DNA from 3 places in the Serratia sp. 121840015-1 genome. Region 1 is predicted to be linked to each of the others. Evidence: riboswitches for the same ligand, from Rfam matches in the RefSeq annotation. Region 1 holds a riboswitch; each other region holds the start of a gene.
The links. A riboswitch is a leader RNA that binds a small molecule or an ion and turns the genes downstream of it on or off. The one in region 1 is predicted to bind thiamine pyrophosphate.
Positions count from the first base shown of each region.

Region 1 (7,485 bases):
TGCAGCAGGCGCAGCTGGTGCGGGCGGCAACCTCCGCCGAGGCGATCGCGCTGTTTTTCGAACGGGGGCTGGAGGCGGCGGCCGGCGTGCGCCAGCCGCTGTTGGCCGCTGCGGCCGCCCATCCCGGCTACCGGGTGCTGGAGGGGCACTTCACCGCCATCCGGCAGGCGATGGCGGTGCCGCGGCAAAAAACTCAGGGCGCCGCCTACGTGAACGATTTTATCGAGCGCTGCAAGACCAACGGGTTGGTGAAGGCGGCCTTGCAGCGCAGCGGCCAGGGCGAGGTGACGGTGGCGCCACCGGCCGCCTCGGCGTGATCAGTCCAGCTCCACCGCGTACTGTTCCACCGGCGTGATTTTCTTGATCAGCTTGTTGTCGAACAGGAACTGTTCGTAAGCCTGGTAGCGTGCCCGATCCAGCTTGGCCGGATCGCGTGCGAACAGCGGCAGGCTGGCTTGCCACGCCTGTTTGTTCAGCTCGGTATTCAGCTCCGGGTGCGCCTTGGCGAACGCCAGCCAGGTGTCCTGCGGGTGCGCATGCAGGTAGTCGCTGCCTTGCTTCAACGCGGCGAGGAACTTGCGGATTTTCGGCTCGTTCACCGCATCGCGGTGGGCGACGATGATCAGCTCGTCGTAGGCCGGCACGCCGTAATCTTCGACGTTGAACACCACCGGCGTCTTGCCCTGCAGCTTCAGCTCCAGCGCTTCGATGTTGCGGTAGCCGCCGATCACCGCATCGACCTGGCCCGCCAGCAGGGCGCTGGTCAGCTGGAAGTTGACGTTGATGAGCTTGATGTCCTGCGGCTTGAGGTGCTCGTGTTCGACCATGGTGGCCAGCGTCGCCTGTTCTATGCCGCTGACCGAGTAACCCACCGTTTTGCCCTTGAGATCCGCCGGCGACGTGATGTTTTTATCCAGCGCGATCACCGTATTCAGCGGCGTGTTGATCAGCGTGCCGACGCGCATCAGCGGCAGGCCCTGATCGGCGAAGAAATGCAGCTGCGGCTGATAGGTGATGGCGAGGTCGGCCTGTTTGGCGGCCACCAGCCGCGGCGGCAGCGCCGGATCGGACGGCGGCACGATCTTGACGTCCAGCCCTTCGGCCTTGAAGGCGCCGATCTGCTCGGCCACCATAATCGGCGCGTGATCGGGGTTGATGTACCAGTCGAGCACCAGCGTCAGCTTTTCGGCCGCGCCGGCCTGGCCGGTGATGGCGGCGCCGAGCAGCAGCCCGCAAACGGTTTGTTTGATCATGGTCGTTCCTTTATCCCTGGTTATGGTTGCAATCATCAGTCGTTTTCCGGCGCCCAGGCGATCAGGCGCCGCAGCAGCGCATCCACCGCAGCCCACAGCAGCACGGTCATCAGCACCAAAATAAACAGCGCGGCGAAGCAGACGTCGGTCTGCATGCGCGCGTTGGCGTTCAGCATCACGTAGCCCAGCCCTTCGGCCGAGCCGACCCATTCGCCGATGATGGCGCCGATCGGCGCGACGGCGGCGGCCATGCGCAGGCCGGAGCCGAAGGCCGGCAGCGCCGCCATCAGCCGCACGTGCCGCAGCTGCGCCCAGCGCGAAGCGCGCATCGTGCGCGCCAGATCGAGATAGTCGTTGTTGACCCGGCGCAGCCCGTCGAAAAAGGTCGACACCACCGGGAAGAAAATCACCAGCACCGCCATCGCCACTTTGGCGCTCATGCCGAAGCCGAACCACAGCACCAGCAGCGGCGCCAGAGCGAACACCGGTATCGCCTGGCTGGTGAGCACCAGCGGCATCAGCCAGCGCTGCAGGCGCGGCGAGAAGATCATGCACAGCGCCAGCGCCGCACCGAGCAGCACGCCCAGCGCCAGCCCGCTGACGATCTCCGAAGCGGTGACCAGCGTGTGCCAGGCGAGATAGCCACGCCCGTCCCACAGCGCCTGCGCTACCGCGCTCGGCGTGGGCAGCAGAAAGGCCGGAATGCCGCTTTGCGCCGCCAGCCACCACAGCAGCAGCAGGCCGGCAAACACCGTCAGCCCACGCCGCAGGCGGGTAAGCCCACGCTCTTTGGTAATATTCATTGCGCGGCCCTCACCAGCTGTTGCAGCAGTTCGGCCTGGCTTTTCAGCAGGTCGGCGTCATCCGGCGCGCGCGGTGGTTGCCCGCTGATGCGGTGGGTATCGTCGAGGCCCAGCGGCCAGGGCGACAGCACCAGCAGCCGGTGGCTCAGGCGGCAGGCCTCCATCGGATCGTGGGTGATCAGCAGCACGGTGTTTTGCGCCAGCAGTTCGGCGGCCAGGCTCTGGATCTCGGCGCGGGTAATGGCGTCCAGCGCGGAAAAGGGTTCGTCCATCAGCACGATCGGCTGGCGTTCGTAGAGCGTGCGGGCGATGGCGGCGCGCTGGCGCATGCCGCCGGACAGCGCGGCGGGCAGGCTGCGGCCATGCGCGGCCAGGCCCACGCGCTCCAGCAGGTGCGCCGCCCACGCCCGATCCGTCACTTCGCCGCGCAGCCGCGAGCCGAGGGCGACGTTCTCCTCGACGGTCAGCCACGGGTAGAGCAGGTCTTTTTGCCCCATGTAGGCGATGCGCCCGGCGATCGGCAAACCGTCGCTGCCGGTCACCGTGCCCGAGGTCGCCCGTTCCAGGCCGGCGATGATCTTCAGCAGGCTGGTTTTGCCGGCGCCGCTGGCGCCGAGCAGGGCGACGAAGCTGCCGCCGACGATGTCGAAGCTCAGCCGGTCGAAGACGATTTGCTGACCGAAACGCAGGCTGAGATCCCGCACCTGGATGCCGGGCGGGAGAAGCGGGGAGGTCATGAGGCGTTCAGCCCCATCTGCCAAAATGCCGATTCCAGCTGGGTGGCGGTGGTGAAAATCTGCGCCAGCTCGGTGAAGCGGCCTGGTGCGCCGCGCTGGTGGCCGACGGTTTCCAGCAGCTCGATGGCAGCGCGCACGCCGGCCAGATAGCCCTCGTCGCCGTAGTTGCGGATCCAGGAAGCGTAAGGATTGCCCTCCATTTTGGTGGCGGGGTCGTGCAACAGCCGCAGGCCGATTTCGGCATAGCCGGCCACGCAGGGCAGCAGGCCGGCCAGCAGATCGAGGGCGTCGCCGGCATGGCCGATATCCAGCACGTAACGGGTGTAGTTCATGGTCTCCGCCGCTTCCGGCTGGGCGGCGATTTGCGCTTCGCTCAGCCCCCATTCGGCGCAATAGGCCACGTGCAGCGGCAGTTCGGCGACGATGCCGTTGAGCGACGCCGTGGCGGCGCGCATTTCCGGCAGGGTGCGTAGCTTGCTGACCAGCAGTGCGTAGGCGCGGGCGAAGTGCAGCAGGAACAGGTAGTCCTGGGTCAGGTAGCGGCGAAAAGCGCGTTCGGGCAAGGTGCCGGCGGCCAGCTGCTGCAGAAACGGGTGATCGACGTAATCTTGCCAGTGGCTGCCGGCTTGTTGGCGCAGCCGGCCGTAAAGACCGCTTTCGAACAGGGTGGTGATGGACATGGGACCTCCTTGAGTCAGTGGAGATCCGGGCACGCTGGGGTATGAACAGGCAACGGGTGAGAGCGTTGTTGCCTAACCGTCCCTTCGCTGGCATGACCCAGATCAGGTTCAAAGGGTTCGGCTTGCGCCATCTCAGCCCGTAACAGGACACCCCTCGGAGCTGCCTGTTATACGACATTTGTTTTTTGATTACAATCGCCGGGCGGCGCGGTGGCAATCGGTTCGTTTAGTGCGATCGGGGGCGATTTTGCTGGCGCAGAGCGCGCGATTTTTGTCACTGTAGGCCGATGATTTTGCCTTTGAGGACGATTCCCGATGAAAAAGATTGGTTTTCTCTCGTTTGGCCACTGGTCGCCTTCCGCCCAGTCCGGCACCCGTTCCGCAGCGGATGCGCTGCTGCAGTCCATCGATCTGGCGGTTGCCGCCGAAGATCTGGGGGCGGACGGCGCCTATTTTCGCGTACACCACTTTGCACGCCAGCTGGGGTCGCCGTTCCCGCTGCTGGCCGCCATCGGCGCCAAAACCCAACGCATCGAGATCGGCACCGGCGTGATCGACATGCGTTATGAAAATCCGCTGTACATGGTGGAAGACGCCGGCGCGGCGGATCTGATCGCCGGCGGGCGGCTGCAGCTCGGCATCAGCCGCGGCTCGCCGGAGCAGGTGATCGACGGCTGGCGCTATTTCGGCTATGCCCCGGCCGACGGCGAGAGCGACGCGGACATGGCCCGCCGCCATACCGAAGTGTTCCTGGAAGCGCTGCGCGGCGAAGGGTTCGCCGAGCCCAATCCACAGCCGATGTTCCCGAATCCGCCTGGGCTGCTGCGGCCGGAGCCGTTTTCCGCCGGGCTGCGCGATCGCATCTGGTGGGGCGCCGGTTCGAACGCCACCGCCGTCTGGGCGGCGAAGCTCGGCATGCACCTGCAAAGCTCGACGCTCAAGAACGACGAGACCGGCGAACCCTTCCACATCCAGCAGGCCAAGCAGATCCGCGCCTACCGCGCCGCCTGGCAAGAGGCCGGCCACGCGCATGAGCCGCGGGTTTCCGTGAGCCGCAGCATCTTCGCGCTGGTGGATCAGCGGGATCGCAACTACTTCGGCGGCGGTGGCAAGGAGGGCGATCAGCTCGGATATATCGACGCGCAGACCCGGGCGATCTTCGGCCGCAGCTATGCCGCCGAGCCGGACGTGCTGATCGAGCAGCTGGCGCAGGACGAGGCCATCGCCGAAGCGGATACGCTGCTGCTGACCGTGCCTAACCAGCTGGGCGTGGATTACAACGCCCACGTGATCGAATCGATTTTAACCCATGTCGCGCCGGCGCTCGGCTGGCGCTAAACGGAGGAGTGACATGTCACGCATTTTCATTACCGGTTCGGTAGACGGGCTGGGCCGCGCCGCCGCGCAAACGCTGTTGGACGAAGGGCATCAGGTGATTTTGCATGCGCGTGAGCCCGGCCGTTTGGACGCGGTGCGCGATCTGCTGGATCGCGGTGCGCAGGCGGCGATCGGCGATCTGTCCGATGTGCAGCAGATCCGGCAGCTTGCCGAGCAGGTCAACCGCCTCGGCCGCCCGGACGCGGTGATCCACAACGCCGGTATGTTTACCGGGCCGCAGGTGATGCCGGTGAACGTGATTGCGCCTTACCTGCTGACGGCCCTGATCGAACGCCCCAAGCGCATCGTCTACCTGAGCAGCAGCATGCACTTTGACGGCGTGCCGGAACTGAACGGCGTAGACTGGCTCGGCGGCGCTGCGGGCTCCTATTCGGACAGCAAGCTGTTCGTCACTGCGCTGGCCGCCGCCGTGGCGCGCCTGTGGCCTGACGTGATCAGCAGCGCGGTCGATCCCGGCTGGGTGCCGACCAAAATGGGCGGCGCGGACGCGCCCGACGATCTGGCGCTGGGGCATGTGACGCAGGCGTGGTTGGTGAGCAGCGATGAGCCGCAGGCCCTGGCGTCCGGCGGCTATTGGCACCATCAGCAACGGTTCGATCCCCACGCGGCGGTACACGACGAGGCGTTTCAAACGGCGCTGCTGGCGCAGTTGGCGCGCGCCGGTGGGGTGAGCCTGCCGCAGGCTTGAGGGCAGTGCTTTGTTGGCCCGCCGGTGCTTGCCGGCGGGCTTTTTTATGCCCGCAGGGTGAATCGGTGAGGCTTTTCTTATACAGTGGCTGTCTGACCTGTTTTGCTCGTTCTTCTTATTATCGCCATGCATACATTCCTGATTATCGTCCCTGAAGGGGGCATGCTGTTCGAAGCGGCGGGCATCGCCGATATCCTGATGCAGGCTAACCGTCTGAGCCCTGCCGAAGCGCCGCTGTATCAGATCGCGGTCGCCACCACGCAATCCCATCGGGTGGTACACGGCCTGTCCGGGCTGAGCCTGTTGGCCGACCATCGCCTGGCGGATCTCGATCCGGCCCTGCCGCGCGATACCGTCATTGTCGCCGGCAAGGGGGCGACCGAAGAAGAGGGCGCCCTGGTGGCGGATTGGCTGCGCCGCGCGGCCCCGCAGGCGCGCCGTATCGCTTCCGTTTGCGGCGGGGCTCTGCTGCTGGCCGAAGCCGGATTGCTGGACGGGCGGCGGGCGACTACCCACTGGCGGCTGGCGGAAACGCTGCAGGCGCGCTTCCCGCGGGTGCAGGTCGAGAACGGCCCGATCTACGTGCAGGATGGGCCGATTTGGACCTCCGGCGGCGTCAGCTCCGGCTTCGACCTGACGCTGGCGCTGGTGGAGGACGACTACGGCTTCGTGCAGGCGCGCGAAGTGGCGCAGGATCTGGTGATGTTTCTGCGACGCCCCGGCGGGCAGGCGCAGTTCAGCCGCTACCCGCTCAACCAGGCCAAATCGCCGGGCCCGATCCGCGACCTGCAGTCCTGGATCCTGGAAAACCTCGCCGACGATCTCAGCGTCGATCGGTTGGCCGAACGCGTGGCGATGAGCCCGCGCAACTTTACCCGCGTATTCACCCGCGAGACGGGCATTTCTCCCGCCAAATTCGTCGAAGAAGGGCGGTTGCATACCGCCAGGCAGCGCCTCGAGCAGAGTGCGGACGGCATCGAACAGATCGCGCTGGCCACCGGCTTCGGCAACGGCCTTAACCTGCGGCGGGTGTTTGAGCGCAAACTGCAGCTGACCCCGAGCGAATACCGCGAACGCTTCCACGCGCGCAATTTGGCGTAAATTGATCTGTAAACGTCATTTACGCCGCCTCGTGGCAGGGCTAGATTTGAGGCAAAGCCCAAAACGAGGAGAGCATCATGGTGAAAGTAGGCATTAACGGCTTCGGCAGGATCGGGCGCAACGTGCTGCGCGCGGCGCTGGGGCGCAGCGATTTTGAAGTGGTGGCGATCAACGATCTGACGGACAGCAAGACGCTGGCGCATCTGCTGAAATACGACACGCTTTCCGGCACGCTGGCGGCCAGGGTGGAAGCCGGCGACAACCAGCTGCTGCTGGACGGCCGGCCGATTCAGGTGTTTTCGCAGCGCGATCCCGCCGAGATCCCGTGGAGCAGCGTGGGCGTGGACGTGGTGATCGAAGCGACGGGCTTCTTTACCGAGAAAGCCAAGGCGGAAGTGCACATCACGCACGGCGGCGCCAAGCGGGTGATTATCTCGGCGCCGGCCAAGAACGACGACATCACCATCGTCATGGGGGTTAACGACCAGCTCTACGATCCGGCGCTGCATAAAGTGGTCAGCAACGGCAGCTGCACCACCAACGGGCTGGCACCCGCCGCGCAGGTGCTGCATCAGGCGTTCGGCATCGAATACGGGCTGATGAACACCACCCACGCCTATACCAACAGCCAGGCGCTGCACGATCAGCCGGAAAAAGATCTGCGTGGCGCGCGGGCGGCGGCAGAGTCGATCGTGCCTTACTCCAGCGGCGCGGCCAAAGCGCTCGGCAAGGTGATCCCGGATCTCGACGGCCGCCTGACCGGTTACTCGCTGCGGGTGCCGGTGCCGGTCGTCTCGATCGTCGATCTGACGGTGACGCTGAAAC
Region 1 is NZ_JBSEYF010000001.1:684,903-692,387, forward strand. It holds gene ACUXAC_RS03330 (transporter substrate-binding domain-containing protein) at 1-317, shown strand, start outside; gene ACUXAC_RS03335 (ABC transporter substrate-binding protein) at 318-1,253, opposite strand; gene ACUXAC_RS03340 (ABC transporter permease) at 1,289-2,056, opposite strand; gene ACUXAC_RS03345 (ABC transporter ATP-binding protein) at 2,053-2,793, opposite strand; gene ACUXAC_RS03350 (TenA family protein) at 2,790-3,473, opposite strand; TPP riboswitch at 3,536-3,638, opposite strand; gene ACUXAC_RS03355 (LLM class flavin-dependent oxidoreductase) at 3,789-4,811, shown strand; gene ACUXAC_RS03360 (SDR family NAD(P)-dependent oxidoreductase) at 4,825-5,559, shown strand; gene ACUXAC_RS03365 (GlxA family transcriptional regulator) at 5,686-6,660, shown strand; gene gap (type I glyceraldehyde-3-phosphate dehydrogenase) at 6,738-7,485, shown strand, end outside.

Region 2 (7,485 bases), on a different contig from region 1:
GGCTTATCATCTGCTCCAGCCGTTGGTCGTCGGCCACCAGTAGCCAAATGCGGCTCTGCTGGCCGTCCTTCAGCGGCAGGCACAGAATGCCTTCGACGTTGAACGCGCGGCGAGCGAACAGCCCGCAAACGTGCGACATGACACCGGGATGGTTGCGCACGGCCAGCTCCAGGATCACCTGGGGTTTATCTTGTGGTTGCAGCATGGCTTATTCTCCAATCATGTCGATGTTGGCGGCGCCCGGCGGCACCATCGGGAACACTTTTTCGTTGATGTCGATCAGCGCGTGGATCAGGCAGGGGCCCGGGCGTTGGATCGCTTCGGCCAGCGCGGCCTGCGGATCTTTCGCGGCGTTCAAATCGCAGGTGTCCAGCCCGAATCCGGCGGCGATCTTCAGGAAGTCGGTGCGCTTCGGATAGGCGGCGGCGAAGATGCGCTGCTGGTAGAACAGGGTTTGCTGCTGGTGCACCAGCCCCAGCGCCTGGTTGTTCATCAAAATGATTTTCACATCCAGATCGTGTTCGACCGCGGTGGCCATTTCCTGAATGTTCATCATCAGGCTGCCGTCGCCGGAGAAGCACAGCACTTTACGCTCAGGCTCCGCCAGCGCCGCGCCGATCGCCGCCGGCAGACCGAAGCCCATGGTGCCCAGGCCGCCCGACGTCAGCCACTGGTGCGGCCGGCTCAGCGGATAGGCCTGCGCCACCCACATCTGATGCTGGCCCACGTCGGTGGTGATAATGGCGCTGTCGTCCACGCAGCGCGCGGCGGCCAGCACCAGGCCGTAATGGCTCAGCGGATCGTCGGCGTTCGGCATGTTGAACGGGAACTCGCGTTTCAGGTCGTTGACGGTGCTCAGCCACGCGCTGCGCGGCTGCGTGTCGATCTGCGGCAGCAGCTGTTGCAGTACCTGGCCGACGTCGGCATGGATCGCCACGTTGGCCTGTTTGACCTTGCCCAGCTCGGCGCGGTCGATATCCACGTGAATGATGGCGGCGTTAGGGCAGAACTGCTCGGTTTTGCCGATTGCCCGATCGTCGAAGCGCGCGCCCAGCACGATCAGCAGATCCGCCTCCTGCAGAATGAAGTTGGTGCTGCGCGCCGCGTGCATGCCCAGCATGCCCAGCGACAGCGGGTGTTCCACCGGCATCGCCCCCAGCGCCATCAGCGTCATGGTGGTAGGCAGACCGGCGCGTTCGGCCAGTTCCAGCGCCTGCCGGTGAGCGTCGGCGCAGATGATGCCGCCGCCCAGGTAGAGAATCGGGCGTTTCGCCTGGTTGATCATCGCGGCGGCCTGCGAAACCAGCGCCGGATCGAAGCTCGGTGCGGCGTCCGGCACGGCGATCGGCGGCAGCTCTTCCAGGGTGATGGTGGCGGTCTGCACGTCTTTCGGCACATCGATCCAGACCGGGCCGGGGCGGCCGGACTCGGCGATGCGGAACGCGTCGCCGATCACCTGTGGCAGTTCGCGGATATCGCGTACCAGATGGTTGTGCTTGGTGATCGGAATGGAAATGCCGTAGGTGTCCACCTCCTGGAAGGCGTCGGTGCCGATCATCGAGGAGGGCACCTGACCGGTGATGCACACCAGCGGAATGGAGTCGAGCTTGGCGTCGGCGATGGCGGTGACCAGGTTGGTGGCGCCCGGCCCGCTGGAGGCGATGCACACCGCCGCTTTGCCGTTGGCGCGCGCCATGCCCTGCGCCATAAAGCCCGCGCCCTGTTCGTGGCGCGCCAGCACGTGGTGAATGCGGGTGCTTTGGCTCAGCGCGTCATACAGCGGCAGCGCGGCGCCGCCGGGGATGCCGGCGACGGTGGTGATGCCCTGCCGCTCCAGCAGATGAACGATCAATTGTGCGCCGGTGAAGCTGGTGCCCGGTTGAGGCGTGCCCGAAGTTGCCATGTTCCTGTCCTTTCTCAAGGCCGGTGAGCTTTTCTGGGCAGGGTGCTAAAACAAGAAACCCCGCCCGGTTTGCGCCGGCGGGGTTTGGGAATCGATGCGTTGATTCGGACCCTACGGCGCATTGCCGACGACCACCACCACACGCACGACGACCACCGCGGCTGGTAGCGCGGTAACTAGTAGGGTCGAAGTCAGCGAGGATGCGATCACAGGGAACCTTATCATCAGTAAAAAAAGTCAGGTTTTTATAAAAGCACAGGCGCAAAATTCGCACAACAGGTTTATTGGCGCAGCATAAAAAACGCGCGTCAGATCACGCTTTGCCCGAAATGCCCAGCACGCGCGCTTCGGGCGCGCTGCCGTCCAGCAGGGCCTGCGTCGGGCCGTCGTAGTAAATGCGCCCGTCGACTACCAGCAGCGTGCGCGGCGCGATGCGCGCGGCGTCGTCGAGGTTGTGCGACACCATCAGCAGCGTCAGGTTGCGCTGTTCGCACACCGTCTGCAGCAGTTGCAGCATCTCGTTGCGCAGCGCCGGATCGAGCGCCGAGAAGGGCTCGTCGAGCAACAGGATCGGCCGTTGGCGAATCAAACAGCGCGCCAGCGCGGCGCGCTGACGCTGACCGCCGGAAAGCTGCGACGGCAGGCGCTCCAGGTGCTCCTCCAGACCGACCTGACGGGCGATATGCGCCCGCTGTTGGCGCTGCTGTTCAGTCAGGCGCAGACCGGGATCCAACCCCAGCCCGATGTTCTGCGCCACCGTCAGGTGCGCGAACAGGTTGTTCTCCTGAAACAGCATCGACACCGGCCGTTTGGCCGGCGGCGTGGCGGTGTGGTCTTCGTCGTTCAGCAGCAGCCGGCCGCTGGCCGCCGGCAGAAAACCGGCGATTAAACTCAGCAGGGTGCTTTTACCGGCGCCGCTGGGGCCGAGCACCGCGACGCGCTCGCCCGGCTGGATGCGCAGATCAAAGCGCATCGGCAGGTGTTCGTACAGATAGGTCAGTTTTTCAAGCGTCAGCATGGCGCCCCGGTAAGCGTTCGATCAGGGTAAACAGCAGGAAACACAACAGCAGCAACAGCAGCGCGGTCACCGCCCCGTCGTTGCTGCGATAGGCGCCAATCTGCTGATACAGGTAAAAAGGCAGGGTACGGAAATGCTCGTTGCCAAACAAGGCGACCACGCCGAAATCGCCGATCGACAGCACGCAGGCGAAGGCCAGCGCCTGCGCCAGCGGGCGACGCAGCGCGCGCAGTTCGATCAGCCGCAGCCGTTGCCAGCCGTGGATATCCAGCGACAGGCACAGCGGGTTGTAACGTTCGGCGAGGTCGCGCATCGGGTTCTCCAACACCTTCAGCGCATAGGGCACAGCCATCAGCGCATTGGTGAGGATCACCAGCGCATAGGGCGACTGCGGCAGCCCGATCGTATCGCTCAGCAGCAGGAAGAAGCCGGTGGCCAGCACGATGCCCGGCATCGCCAGGATCACCATGCCGCTCAGCTCCAGCGCCTGGCCGCCGCGCAGGTGCTGCCGCAGCTTCAGCTCGCGGCTGCTCCACAGCAGCATCATCGTGAGCGCCACGCACAACAGCCCGGCGCCGAGGGCGATGCGCAGCGACGTGAACAGCGCCTGCCACAGCACCGGCTGGCGCAGCACGCTGACGACGGCCTGATTGGCGCCGTCGGCGATCACCGCCAGCAGAGGCGGCAGCAGCAGCAGCAGCGCGGCGGCGATCAGCAGAAAATCGCTGACGCGCCGCCACAGGTTGTCTTCCGGGTTGCGCCAGCGCTGGGCGTGGGTATGGCCCACCGGCAGCGCCTGGCTCAGCCGCTGGCTGATCAACACCAGCCCCAGACAACAGCTTAACTGGATCAGCGCCAGCATGGCGGCGCGGCCCAGATCGTAGTCGTAACTCAGCGCCTGATAGATCGCCAGTTCGATGGTGGTGGCCTGCGGCCCGCCGCCCAGCGACAGCACGGTGGCGAAGCTGGCGAAGCACAGCATGAAGATCAACGCGCCGCTCGGCAGGATCTGGCGGCGCAGCGCCGGCCATTCGACGAAGCGGAACTGCTGCCAACCATTCATGCCCAGCTGGGCGGCCAGCTGGCGCTGCTCTACCGGGATATTCTCCAGCGCCTGCAGCAACAGGCGGGTGGCCAGCGGCAGGTTAAAGAACAGGTGCGCCAGCAGAATGCCCTGCAGGCCGTAGGGCGAGAAGCCATACTCGACGCCCAGCCAGCCGCACAGCGTCGCCAGCCAGCCCTGGCGCCCATAGACGCTGAGCAGGCCGAATACCGCCACCAGCACCGGCAGCACCAGCGTCATGGCGCACAGCCGCAGCAGCAGTTGCCGGCCGGGGAAACGGCGGCGATAGAGCGCGCGCGCCAGCAGAACGGCGGGCAGCACCGAAATCAGCGCCGACAGCAGCGCCTGCCAAAAGGTGAAGCGCACCACGTGCCACAGGTAGCTGTCCTGCCACAGGCCGCGCCAGTCGCTGTCCGGCGCGTGACGCCACAGCGAGCCCATCGCCAGCGCGGCGACCAGCAGGATCACGCCGGCGGCCAGCAGCCCCGGCCAGAGCCAGCGGGGGATCAGCGGCTGACGGCGGTTTGCCATGCCCGGATCCAACCGCCGCGTTGTTTGGCCACCTCTTCGGCGCTGTATTGCAACGCGGTATGCGGCACGTTCATCTGCTCAAAGCCGACGGGCAGTGGGGTGTTGATCACCGGGTACATCCAGTTGCCGGTCGGGATGGTGTTCTGGAAGGCCGGCGTCACCATGAACTGCATGAAGCGCTCCGCCAGCTCTGGCTGTTTGGCGGCCTTCAGCTTGCCCGCCACTTCCACCTGCAGGTAGTGGCCTTCGCTGAACGTGGCGGCGGCGTAGAGATCTTTTTTCTCTTCGATCAGGTGATAGGCGGGAGAGGTGGTGTAGCTGAGCACCAGATCGCCTTCGCCTTTCAGGAACAGGCCGTAGGCTTCGCTCCAGCCTTTGGTGACGGTGACGGTCTTCTTCGCCAGCTGCTGCCAGGCGGCCGGCGCCTTGTCGCCATACACTTTTTGCATCCACAGCAGCAGGCCGAGGCCCGGCGTGCTGGTGCGCGGATCTTCGTAGATCACTTTCCAGTTGCGATCGCTGCTGACCAGCTCCTGCAGGCTTTTTGGCGGGTTCTTCAGTTTTTCTTTGTTGTAGACGAAAGCGAAGTACCCGTAGTCATATGGCACGAAGGTCGCGTCCTGCCAGCCGCCCGGCACCGTCAGTTTGGCGGTGTCGACGCCGCTCGGCGCGAACAGGCCGGTTTGCTGCGCCGCCTGTAACAGGTTGTTGTCCAACCCCAGCACCACGTCGGCGGCGCTGTTCTTGCCTTCCATGCGCAGGCGGTTCAGCAGCGAGACGCCGTCTTCCAGCGCGACGAACTTCAGTTCACAGTCGCACTCGGCTTCAAAGGCTTTTTTCACCGCCGGGCCTGGGCCCCAGTCGGCGGCGAAGGAATCGTAGGTGTAAACCGTCAGCGTCGGCTTGGCGAAAACCGGCGCGGCACACAGCAGCAATAAGCAGGGCAGATATGTTTTGACCACGTTGCACTCCTGAAAAATAAGGGGGCAAGGGCATCTGAGGGGGCGAGGCGGCGTCGCCGGTTCGCTGGGCTCAAATCCCTCCGCCGGTATTGACCGGATCAGGTTCGACGGGTGTGCTCTCAGCGGAAAATCGGGCTTATCACGCGGCCCGACTTACCGCACCCCGTTGAGACGGCGCTATTGTAAAGATTAACCGACCCGGGCGAAAGGCGCTTATGCCTCCGGCGGGGCAAACCAGGCGGACTTGAAGTCGAACCAGCCGAGGGTGTTCATCCGCACGCCGCGCATGCTGCGCTGGCCGTGCAGCTGCAGCCAGTGGTGGAACAGCGGGTGCAGCTGGTGGTTGCTGACCAGACGCTGGCAGAACTCGGCCAGCGGCAAGCGGTTGGCGCGCCACAGCGCTGCGTCCTGCGCCAGATCTTCGTTCATGCAATGCTGCATCAGCGGCAGTTCGTACAGCGTGGCGAACAGCGAAAACTCCAGCGGCAGATAGAAGTTGGCGCTGCCGAGCCACAGATCGCTGCGCGCGTCGCCCTGGTGCCAGGTGGCGTAATCCACGCTTTGCACGATCAGGCGGATGCCGTGCTGTGCCAGCAGCGGTTCGATCGCCTGGCGAATGGCGTGAAACTCCGAATGTTCATTGAAGTGGGTCATCGTCAGTTCGGTCAGGCCCGCGGGCTTGGGCTGCTGCGCCAGCGTGCGGTTGTGGTGCCAGCGCGGCAGCAGGCCGTACGCCGGCGACCAATAGCGCTGGTAGAGCGGCCCGGCGTGGCTCAGCAGCGAAATGGGGTTGATCAATTCGCACAGCCAACTGCGAATGGCGGGGTCGGCGGCCAGCGGAGAACGCTGATCGAACAGCAGGAAATAGCACCCCTCTTCCAGCCGGCTTTCCAGCTCGCTGTTGCCGGTTTCATCGCCCTGCAGCTGCACGCCGGAGTGCACCAGCTCTTCGGAAAACTCCGGCAGCACCCAGATGTTCACCTCGTCGATCAGCGCCCGGTAGCCAAAATAGTCGTCGAAGGCGTGGATCTTCATCTGGCTGGGAAGGTTGCGCACCACGCGGTAGGGGCCGGTGCCGACCGGATGGCGGGCGAAATCCGGCAGTTCACGCCATTCGCGCGGCAGGATCATGGCCTGCACGCTGCCCAGCAGCCAGGGCAGCCAGTGGTCGGGGCTGCGCAGCTGCACGTCGATAACGAACGGCGTCGGCGAGGTGACGCTCTCGATATGCGAGAACAGCGGTTGCGAGGTCAGTCGCGAAAGGGAAGTGATGACGTCTGCCATCTCCAGCTCGCGGCCGTGATGAAAATGGATCGCCGGGCGCAGGTAAAACCGCCAGTGCAGCGGCGTCAGCGCCTGCCAATGGTGAGACAGATCGGACTCGAGTTCCCCGTTTTCCTCATTTATGCGCGTCAGGCCGTTGAAGATCTGGCGCGCCAAATGGGTCTCCGAACGCCGCAGCGCCGAGCCGGGCAGCAGGTTGTACAGCTGCCGGTAGTAGAGCACCCGCAGGATGTGTTTACCCTGGCGGAAGCTGCGCCCCAGCTGCGACAGCAGCATCTGGCGCACCACGTTTTTGTCGCCCACCAGCTGCACCAACTGATCGATGCGGTCCTGCTCCAGCAGCTCCTCGGCCCGCTGTTGCTGCAGCGCCAGGCCGGTGTAGTGGAACGTGAGCCGTGAACGCTTGCCGCGCCCCGACTCCGCCTGCCAGGTGAGCCAGCCTTCCCGCTGCATGGCGCTCAGCAGGGAGCGCACGTGGCGCCGCGAGCAGCTGAGCACCTCCGCCAGATCCTGCAGCGTGGTGTCAGTGGTTTCACCGTGACAGCGCTGCCACAGGCGGATGAACTGTTGCTGCAATCTGGACGTGGACATAAAAGAGGAACGCTCCCGCCTCAACTCGTCAATTTATCTTTCCCTATATTACGCCGATAATTTTCATCAATGAAAGGGGAGGGCGTAATCATGAAAGCTTTCTTATCCAGACAGTTCTATCAACGCTATTTCA
Region 2 is NZ_JBSEYF010000002.1:446,625-454,109, forward strand. It holds gene ilvN (acetolactate synthase small subunit) at 1-205, opposite strand, end outside; gene ilvB (acetolactate synthase large subunit) at 209-1,903, opposite strand; gene ivbL (ilvB operon leader peptide IvbL) at 2,015-2,128, opposite strand; gene thiQ (thiamine ABC transporter ATP-binding protein ThiQ) at 2,217-2,921, opposite strand; gene thiP (thiamine/thiamine pyrophosphate ABC transporter permease ThiP) at 2,908-4,515, opposite strand; gene thiB (thiamine ABC transporter substrate binding subunit) at 4,491-5,477, opposite strand; TPP riboswitch at 5,535-5,653, opposite strand; gene sgrR (HTH-type transcriptional regulator SgrR) at 5,691-7,352, opposite strand; gene sgrT (glucose uptake inhibitor SgrT) at 7,443-7,485, shown strand, end outside.
Region 2: linked by a shared signal. The riboswitch ahead of thiB (thiamine ABC transporter substrate binding subunit) and the one ahead of ACUXAC_RS03350 (TenA family protein) in region 1 are both predicted to bind thiamine pyrophosphate.

Region 3 (7,485 bases), on a different contig from region 1:
ACTCGAACCTCTCTTCGTCGCTGTACCTTCTTTTTTCCTCTTTCCCCACTTTTCTGCCGCAACAGCGTCCTATGCGTCTCACCGCTGAGTGAGTGCCGAGCACCGCTAGGCCACAGTCCTTTAGCCGACAAGACAACCTGTCCGTACGCCCTTACAGGCCGCGATACGCCATATGCGCATTGCCGCGGACGAGGGCCCGGTGTCGCGCAAGAGAATCTCCGGCGCGATCCGGGATGGGATAAGGCGGGGCCATCGAGAGGGAGACGGCCCCGGCCGGCGCCGGGTTTGGCGGTCGGCAAGGTCACTATAGCCGGCGGGTCTGCCGGCGCCAGCGCCACCGTTCGGCATTGCGCGGCCGTTCCAGCGTTTTCTTCACGCGGCGGTAAACGTTGCCGCTTATTGCGCGCTGCGTCCCAGATAATCGTCCCAGTCTTTCCACACCGGCTGCAGCCCGGCATTGCTGATGGCCTCGGCGACCTGCTGCGGCGTGCGGCCGTCGTGCGGCTCGAACTGTTCCAATTCCGGCGGTACGTCGTCGGCATAGCCGCCGGGCTGCGTCTTGGATCCGGCGCTGACGCTGTTGATCGCCACCGGGATCATATGATCGCGGAAGTACGGCGACTCACGCGTAGACAGCGACAGCTCAACGTCCGGCGCGAACAGCCGGAAGGCGCAGATCAGCTGCACCAGCTGAGGCTCGCTCATGATCGACGCCGGCTCAATGCCGCCGGCGCAGGGGCGCAGACGCGGGAACGAGATCGAGTAGCGGCTCTGCCAGTAAGTTTGCTGCAGGTAGAACAGATGTTCCGCCAGCAGGTAGCAGTCGGTGCGCCAACTGTTGGACAGGCCGATCAACGCGCCGAGGCCGATCTTGTCGATCCCGGCGCGCCCCAGGCGATCCGGCGTGGCCAGACGCCAATGGAAATCCTGCTTCTGGCCGCGCACATGGTGCTGCAGATAGGTGGCAGGATGGTAGGTTTCCTGATAGACCAGCACGCCGTCCAGGCCCAGCGTTTTCAGTTCGGCGTACTCGTCCTGCGCCAGCGGCTGCACTTCCATCATCAGCGAGCTGAAGTGGCGGCGGATCGCCGGAATGTGCTGACGGAAATAGTCCATGCCGACCTTGGTCTGATGCTCGCCGGTGACCAGCAACAGGTGTTCGAACCCCAGCGCCTTGATGGCTTCGCACTCGCGTGCGATCTCCGCCGCATCGAGCGTTTTGCGCTTGATGCGGTTGCTCATCGAAAAGCCGCAATAGGTGCAGTCGTTGGCACACAGGTTAGAGAGGTACAGCGGCACATAGAAGCTGACGACGTTGCCGAAGCGCTGACGGGTCAGCTGCTGCGCGCGCTGCGCCAGCGGTTCCAGATACGGCGCGGCGGCGGGGGAGATCAGCGCCATAAAGTCGTCGCGCGTCAGCTTGTCGGCGTTCAACGCGCGTTCCACGTCGCGTGCGGTTTTGCCGTTGATGCGCAGCGTAATGTCGTCCCAATCCAGCTGTTGCCAGCGGCTACTGAAATCGTCGCCCATCACTGTGCCTCCTCTGGCTGGCTGAGGAAGGCGGTCAGCGGGCTTGAGGCGGCCGCACCGCGCTGGCTAGCGCCCAATCCGGCGCTGTGCGCCAGCTCGCCGGCCTCCAGCGCCAGGCGAAACGCCCGCGCCATTTGCACTGGGTCGCGCGCCACGGCGATGGCGGTATTCACCAGCACCGCGTCGGCGCCCAGTTCCATCGCTTCCAGCGCGTGGCTCGGCGCGCCGATGCCGGCGTCGACCACCACCGGCACCTTGGCCTGCTCGATGATGATCTCGAGGAAGTCACGGGTGCGCAGACCGCGGTTGGAGCCGATAGGGGCGCCGAGCGGCATCACCGCCGCGCAACCCACCTCTTCCAGCCGTTTGCACAGCACCGGATCGGCGCCGCAGTAGGGCAGCACCACAAAACCGTCTTTCACCAGCGTTTCCGCCGCCTTAAGCGTTTCTATCGGATCCGGCAGCAGGTATTTCACATCGGGATGGATCTCCAGCTTCACCCAGTGGGTGCCGAGCGCTTCACGCGCCAGCCGGGCGGCGAACACCGCTTCGGCGGCGGTTTTGGCGCCGGAGGTGTTGGGCAGCAGCCGGGCGCCCAACTGCTGCAGCGGCGCCAAAATGGCGTCGTTGCCGCCGCGCAGATCGACGCGCTTCATGGCCATGGTCACCAGCTGTGAGCCGGAGGCCGCCAGCGCCTCCAGCATTAACGCCGGGGTGGCGAACTTGCCGGTGCCGGTGAACAGGCGCGAGGTAAAAGTGGTATCGGCGATTTTCAGCATGTCAGCCTCCGGCGATCGCTTGAAACAGCAAAATGTCGTCACCGTCCTGCACCTGATGGTCGGCCCAGTCGGCGCGCGGGATGATGGTTTGATTGATCGCCAGCGCGGTGCCCGGCTGGTGGCGTTCCAACTGGGTCAGCAGGGCGGCGACGCTGAGCGGCTGCGCCAGCTCCAGCGGTTGGTCGTTCAGACGGATCTTCATGCCGCGCCTCCGCATACCGGGCAGGCGCGGGCCTGGCTCAGTTGCAGCGTGCTCCAGCTCTGCTGCTTGCCGTCGAACAGCCGCAGTTTACCGCTGAGGGAGGAAGGCATGCCGGCCAACATTTTGATGGCCTCCAGCGCTTGCAGAGTACCGATCACGCCCACCACCGGGCCGAGCACCCCGGCGGTGCGGCAGTTGCGCTGCGGCTCTTCCTGATCCGGGTACAGGCAGGCGTAGCAGCCGTGCGCATAGGGCGGCTCGAGCACCAGCAGCTGGCCACTGAAACCGACCGCGCTGCCGCTGATCAGCGGCTTGGCGGCGGCGATGCAGGCGGCATTGACCTCATGACGGGTCGCCATATTGTCGCAGCAGTCCAGCACCAGATCGGCGCGGGCGACCGCGTCGCGCAGCGCTTGCCCCTGCAGCCGCTGCGCCAGCGGGATGGATTCCACCAATGGGTTCAGCGCCTGCAGATGGCGTTGCGCCAGCGCCGCCTTGCCGGTGGCGGTATCGGCGCTGCGGTAGAGGATCTGCCGCTGCAGGTTGGTGATGTGCAGCTGGTCGTCGTCGGCCAACAGCAGCGTGCCGACGCCGGCGGCGGCCAGATACAGCGAAGCCGGGGAACCAAGCCCGCCCAAACCGACGATCAGCACCGTGGCGCGCTTGAGCCTCTCCTGGCCCTCCGGGCCGACGTCCTCCAGCAACAGCTGGCGGCTGTAACGCAGGAATTCCTGATCGTTAAGCATCGTTCGGGCCCTCGCCTTCGATCAGCCGCAGCAGCTCGGCCGTCGCCGCACGCCAGTCCGGCGCCTGGGTGATGGCGCTGACCACCGCCACGCTGCCGACGCCGCACGCCAGCACCGCCGGTACGCGATCGATGCTGATCCCGCCGATCGCCACCGTCGGGTAATCCGCCAGGCCGGCGATGTGGCGTTTCAACTCCGTCAGCCCCTGCGGCGCCGAAGGCATGTCTTTGGTTTGGGTGGGGAAGATGTGCCCCAACGCGATGTAGGACGGTTTCACCGCCAGCGCGCGCGCCAGCTCCGCGTCGTCATGGGTGGACACGCCCAGCCGCAGTCCGGCGCGGTGAATGGCCGCCAGATCGGTGGTATCGAGATCTTCCTGGCCCAGATGTACGCCGTAGGCGCCGTGCTTGATCGCCAGCCGCCAATAGTCGTTGATGAACAGCCGCGCTTGATAACGCTGGCCCAGCGCGATGGCGGCAGCGATGTCCTCTTCGACCTGCTCATCCGGCAGATCCTTGATGCGCAGCTGGATCGTGGTGACGCCGGCCTCCAGCAGACGAGCGATCCATTCCACGCTGTCGACGACCGGGTAAAGCCCCAGTTTGTGGGGCGTAGCCGGGAAGGGGGTCGTGATATCAGTCATTGCTTGTCTCCTCTTGCAGGGTGCCGGCGCCGGCGCTGTGATACAGCTCGCTGCCGCGGGCGCGGAACTCGGCGGACATTTTCTCCATGCCGGTCAGCTGCACTTCGATCGGCTTGGCAGCTTCCTGGGCGGCGGCGTAGTCGCGCACCTCCTGCGAAATCTTCATCGAGCAGAATTTCGGCCCGCACATCGAGCAGAAGTGGGCGACCTTGCCGGATTCCTGCGGCAGGGTTTCGTCGTGATAGGCGCGCGCGGTGGCCGGATCGAGCGCCAGATTGAACTGATCTTCCCAGCGGAATTCGAAACGTGCCTTGGACATGGCGTTATCGCGGATCTGCGCGCCCGGATGGCCTTTGGCCAGATCGGCGGCGTGAGCGGCGATCTTGTAGGTGATCAGGCCCTGCTTGACGTCTTCTTTGTTCGGCAGGCCGAGGTGCTCTTTCGGCGTGACGTAACACAGCATGGCGCAGCCGAACCAGCCGATCATTGCCGCGCCTATGCCGGAGGTGAAATGGTCATAGCCCGGGGCGATATCGGTGGTCAGCGGGCCGAGGGTGTAGAACGGCGCTTCGTGGCAGTGTTCCAGCTCTTCGGTCATGTTGCGGCGGATCATCTGCATCGGCACGTGGCCCGGGCCTTCGATCATCACCTGCACGTCGTATTCCCAGGCGATTTTGGTCAGCTCGCCCAGCGTATGCAGCTCGGCGAACTGGGCTTCGTCGTTGGCGTCCTGAATCGAGCCGGGGCGCAGGCCGTCGCCGAGCGACAGCGAAACGTCGTAGGCGGCGCAGATCTCGCAGATTTCACGGAAATGCTGATAGAGGAAGTTTTCCTGATGGTGCGACAGACACCATTTGGCCATGATTGAGCCACCGCGCGACACGATGCCGGTCAGGCGTTTGGCGGTCATCGGTACGTAGCGCAGCAGCACGCCGGCGTGGATGGTGAAGTAGTCGACCCCTTGCTCCGCCTGTTCCAGCAGCGTATCGCGGAACATCGCCCAGGTGAGGTTTTCCGCCACGCCGTTGACCTTCTCCAGCGCCTGGTAGATCGGCACGGTGCCGATGGGCACCGGGCTGTTGCGCAGGATCCACTCGCGGGTTTCGTGAATATAGCGGCCGGTAGAGAGATCCATCACGGTGTCCGCGCCCCAGCGGGTGGACCACACCAGCTTCTCCACTTCTTCTTCGATCGACGACGTGACCGCCGAGTTGCCGATATTGGCGTTCACCTTCACCAGGAAATTGCGGCCGATGATCATCGGCTCCGCCTCCGGATGGTTGATGTTGGCGGGAATGATGGCGCGGCCGGCGGCCACTTCCCGACGCACGAACTCCGGCGTGATGTTGTCCGGCAGGTTGGCGCCCCAGCCCTGGCCCGGATGCTGGTGGCGCAGCACCTCGCCGCGAATGCGCTCGCGCCCCATGTTTTCACGGATGGCGATGAACTCCATCTCTGGGGTGACGATACCGGCGCGGGCATAGTGCAGCTGGGTCACGCATTTGCCCGGCAGCGCCCTGCGCGGCAGCGGCAGATGTTCGAAGCGCAGGTGATCCAGCCCTTCGTCCGCCAGCCGCTGTTGGGTAAAGCCGGAACTGGCGCCGCTTAGGGTGGCGGTATCGCCGCGCGCGTCGATCCAGCCGGCGCGCAGCTTGGCCAGGCCGGCGTGCACGTCGAGCTCGGCCTGCGGATCGCCGTAGGGGCCGGCGGTGTCATACACCGGGATCGCTTCGTTGGGTTCATACTGCGGATGGTCTTTGCTGCCGCCGAGCAGGGTCGGGCTGAGCTGAATTTCGCGCATCGGCACCTGGATATCGCTGCGCGAGCCCTGGAGATAGATGCGGCGTGAGTTCGGGAAAGCCATGCCTTGCAGGGTGTCGATAAACTGCTGGGCGGCTTCGCGTTGCGCTTTACGGGCGCGCGGTGGATTAACGTTAGACATAGCAAGTTCCTACCAGTGTGTTGGGTTGGGAAAGTTGCTTGTCTGGAGCTCGGAGGGAGTAATGATGGTGGCCGATAAGGCAGGGCGCCCGCAAGGGGAAGGCCGTGCCTGTGGCGATAGATTACTCTTGTTCCCTTCGCGGGTATTAACCCGATCAGGTTCCGCGGATCCCGAATTAACGGTCTCAGCCTGGCTGATTCGATGAACAAATCAGGCGCTAGGCACTCCGACAAGATGCCCCCCAGTATAGGAGGGATAAGAAAAAAAACTATAAAATTTTAACGTGCGGGATCCAGCGCCTGGTCCGGCAGCGGTTGCTGCGCGGCCTCCGCTTCCAGCTGGATCAGCTTATCTTCCAGCGCAAAGCGCGCCGCCAGCGTTTCGCCGATATCCGACAGGGCCTGGTGGAATTCCAGACAAACCTCCTGATCGATATCCACTTCGGTATAGCGATCGTGGAACGCCATGATCTGTTCGGTATTGGCCCACAGCTTGGGGTAGATGTTCACCGCCAGCGACATTTTCGGACTGGCTGCGCCTTCCACTTGTTTGATAATTCTGTCATAGATATGAAAATGCCCTGCGGAGAGGTAATCCACCAGGTTGTGGCAAAAGTTCTCCAGCGCTTTTTCATTCAGCGGCGTATGCTTTTCTTTATTCGGTTTGAGGCCTACCAGCGTGCAGTAGGCGACCAGCAACTGTTTGCGGGCCTGAAGCCATTGATCAACTAATTCATTACTACCGCCAACGCGCTGAGTCAGCCTTTCCAAACGGTTGAGCATGTTTGACTCCGTGTAAGTAATAAAAGTAACCGGTAAGTTATTAAAATGTAACAAAGCCGATTTGTAGAGTGCCAGTGAAGCTGAGGTTGTGCAACAACGATATGGAACTTGCATTAACGGGCAATGAAAACGGCTGGTGGATCGTCAGCCATGAAAGCAAACTTTGGTTACCGAACGGTGAATTGCCGTCGGGGACGGCCGCCGCTCTTGGGCTGCGGGGCCACATGGCGCGCACCATCGGTGAATGGGAGGGCGCGCCGGTCTGGCTGGTGCGCCAGGCGATGCCGCGGGAGATGGGATCGGTGCGTCAGCTGTTGGATCAGGATCGCGGTCTGTTCCAGCTTGCCGGGTGCGGCGTGCAGCTGGCGGATTTCTACCGCTCTCATCGCTACTGCGGCTATTGCGGCCATGAAATGCACCTCAGCCGCACCGAAAGCGCCTGTCTGTGCGGCCACTGCAAAGAGCGGTACTACCCGCAGATTGCACCCTGCGTGATCGTCGCCATTCGGCGCGACGATCAGATCCTGCTGGCGCAACACGTGCGTCATCGCGGTGGTATCCACACGGTGCTGGCCGGCTTCGTCGAAGTGGGCGAAACGCTGGAGCAGGCGGTGGCGCGCGAAGTGATGGAAGAGAGCAATATTGAAATCAAGAACCTGCGCTACGTCACTTCACAACCGTGGCCGTTCCCACACTCGCTGATGATGGCCTTTATGGCCGATTACCATCAGGGTGACATTCGCCACGATCCCAAGGAGCTGCTCAACGCCGGCTGGTATCGCTACGACCAGCTGCCGCTGTTGCCGCCGCCCGGTACCGTGGCGCGCCGGTTGATTGAGGACACCGTGGCGCTGTGCCGGG
Region 3 is NZ_JBSEYF010000013.1:6,995-14,479, reverse strand. It holds gene thiH (2-iminoacetate synthase ThiH) at 397-1,530, opposite strand; gene ACUXAC_RS26230 (thiazole synthase) at 1,530-2,309, opposite strand; gene thiS (sulfur carrier protein ThiS) at 2,311-2,511, opposite strand; gene ACUXAC_RS26220 (HesA/MoeB/ThiF family protein) at 2,508-3,257, opposite strand; gene thiE (thiamine phosphate synthase) at 3,250-3,900, opposite strand; gene thiC (phosphomethylpyrimidine synthase ThiC) at 3,893-5,842, opposite strand; TPP riboswitch at 5,957-6,081, opposite strand; gene ACUXAC_RS26205 (Rsd/AlgQ family anti-sigma factor) at 6,121-6,624, opposite strand; gene nudC (NAD(+) diphosphatase) at 6,726-7,485, shown strand, end outside.
Region 3: linked by a shared signal. The riboswitch ahead of thiC (phosphomethylpyrimidine synthase ThiC) and the one ahead of ACUXAC_RS03350 (TenA family protein) in region 1 are both predicted to bind thiamine pyrophosphate.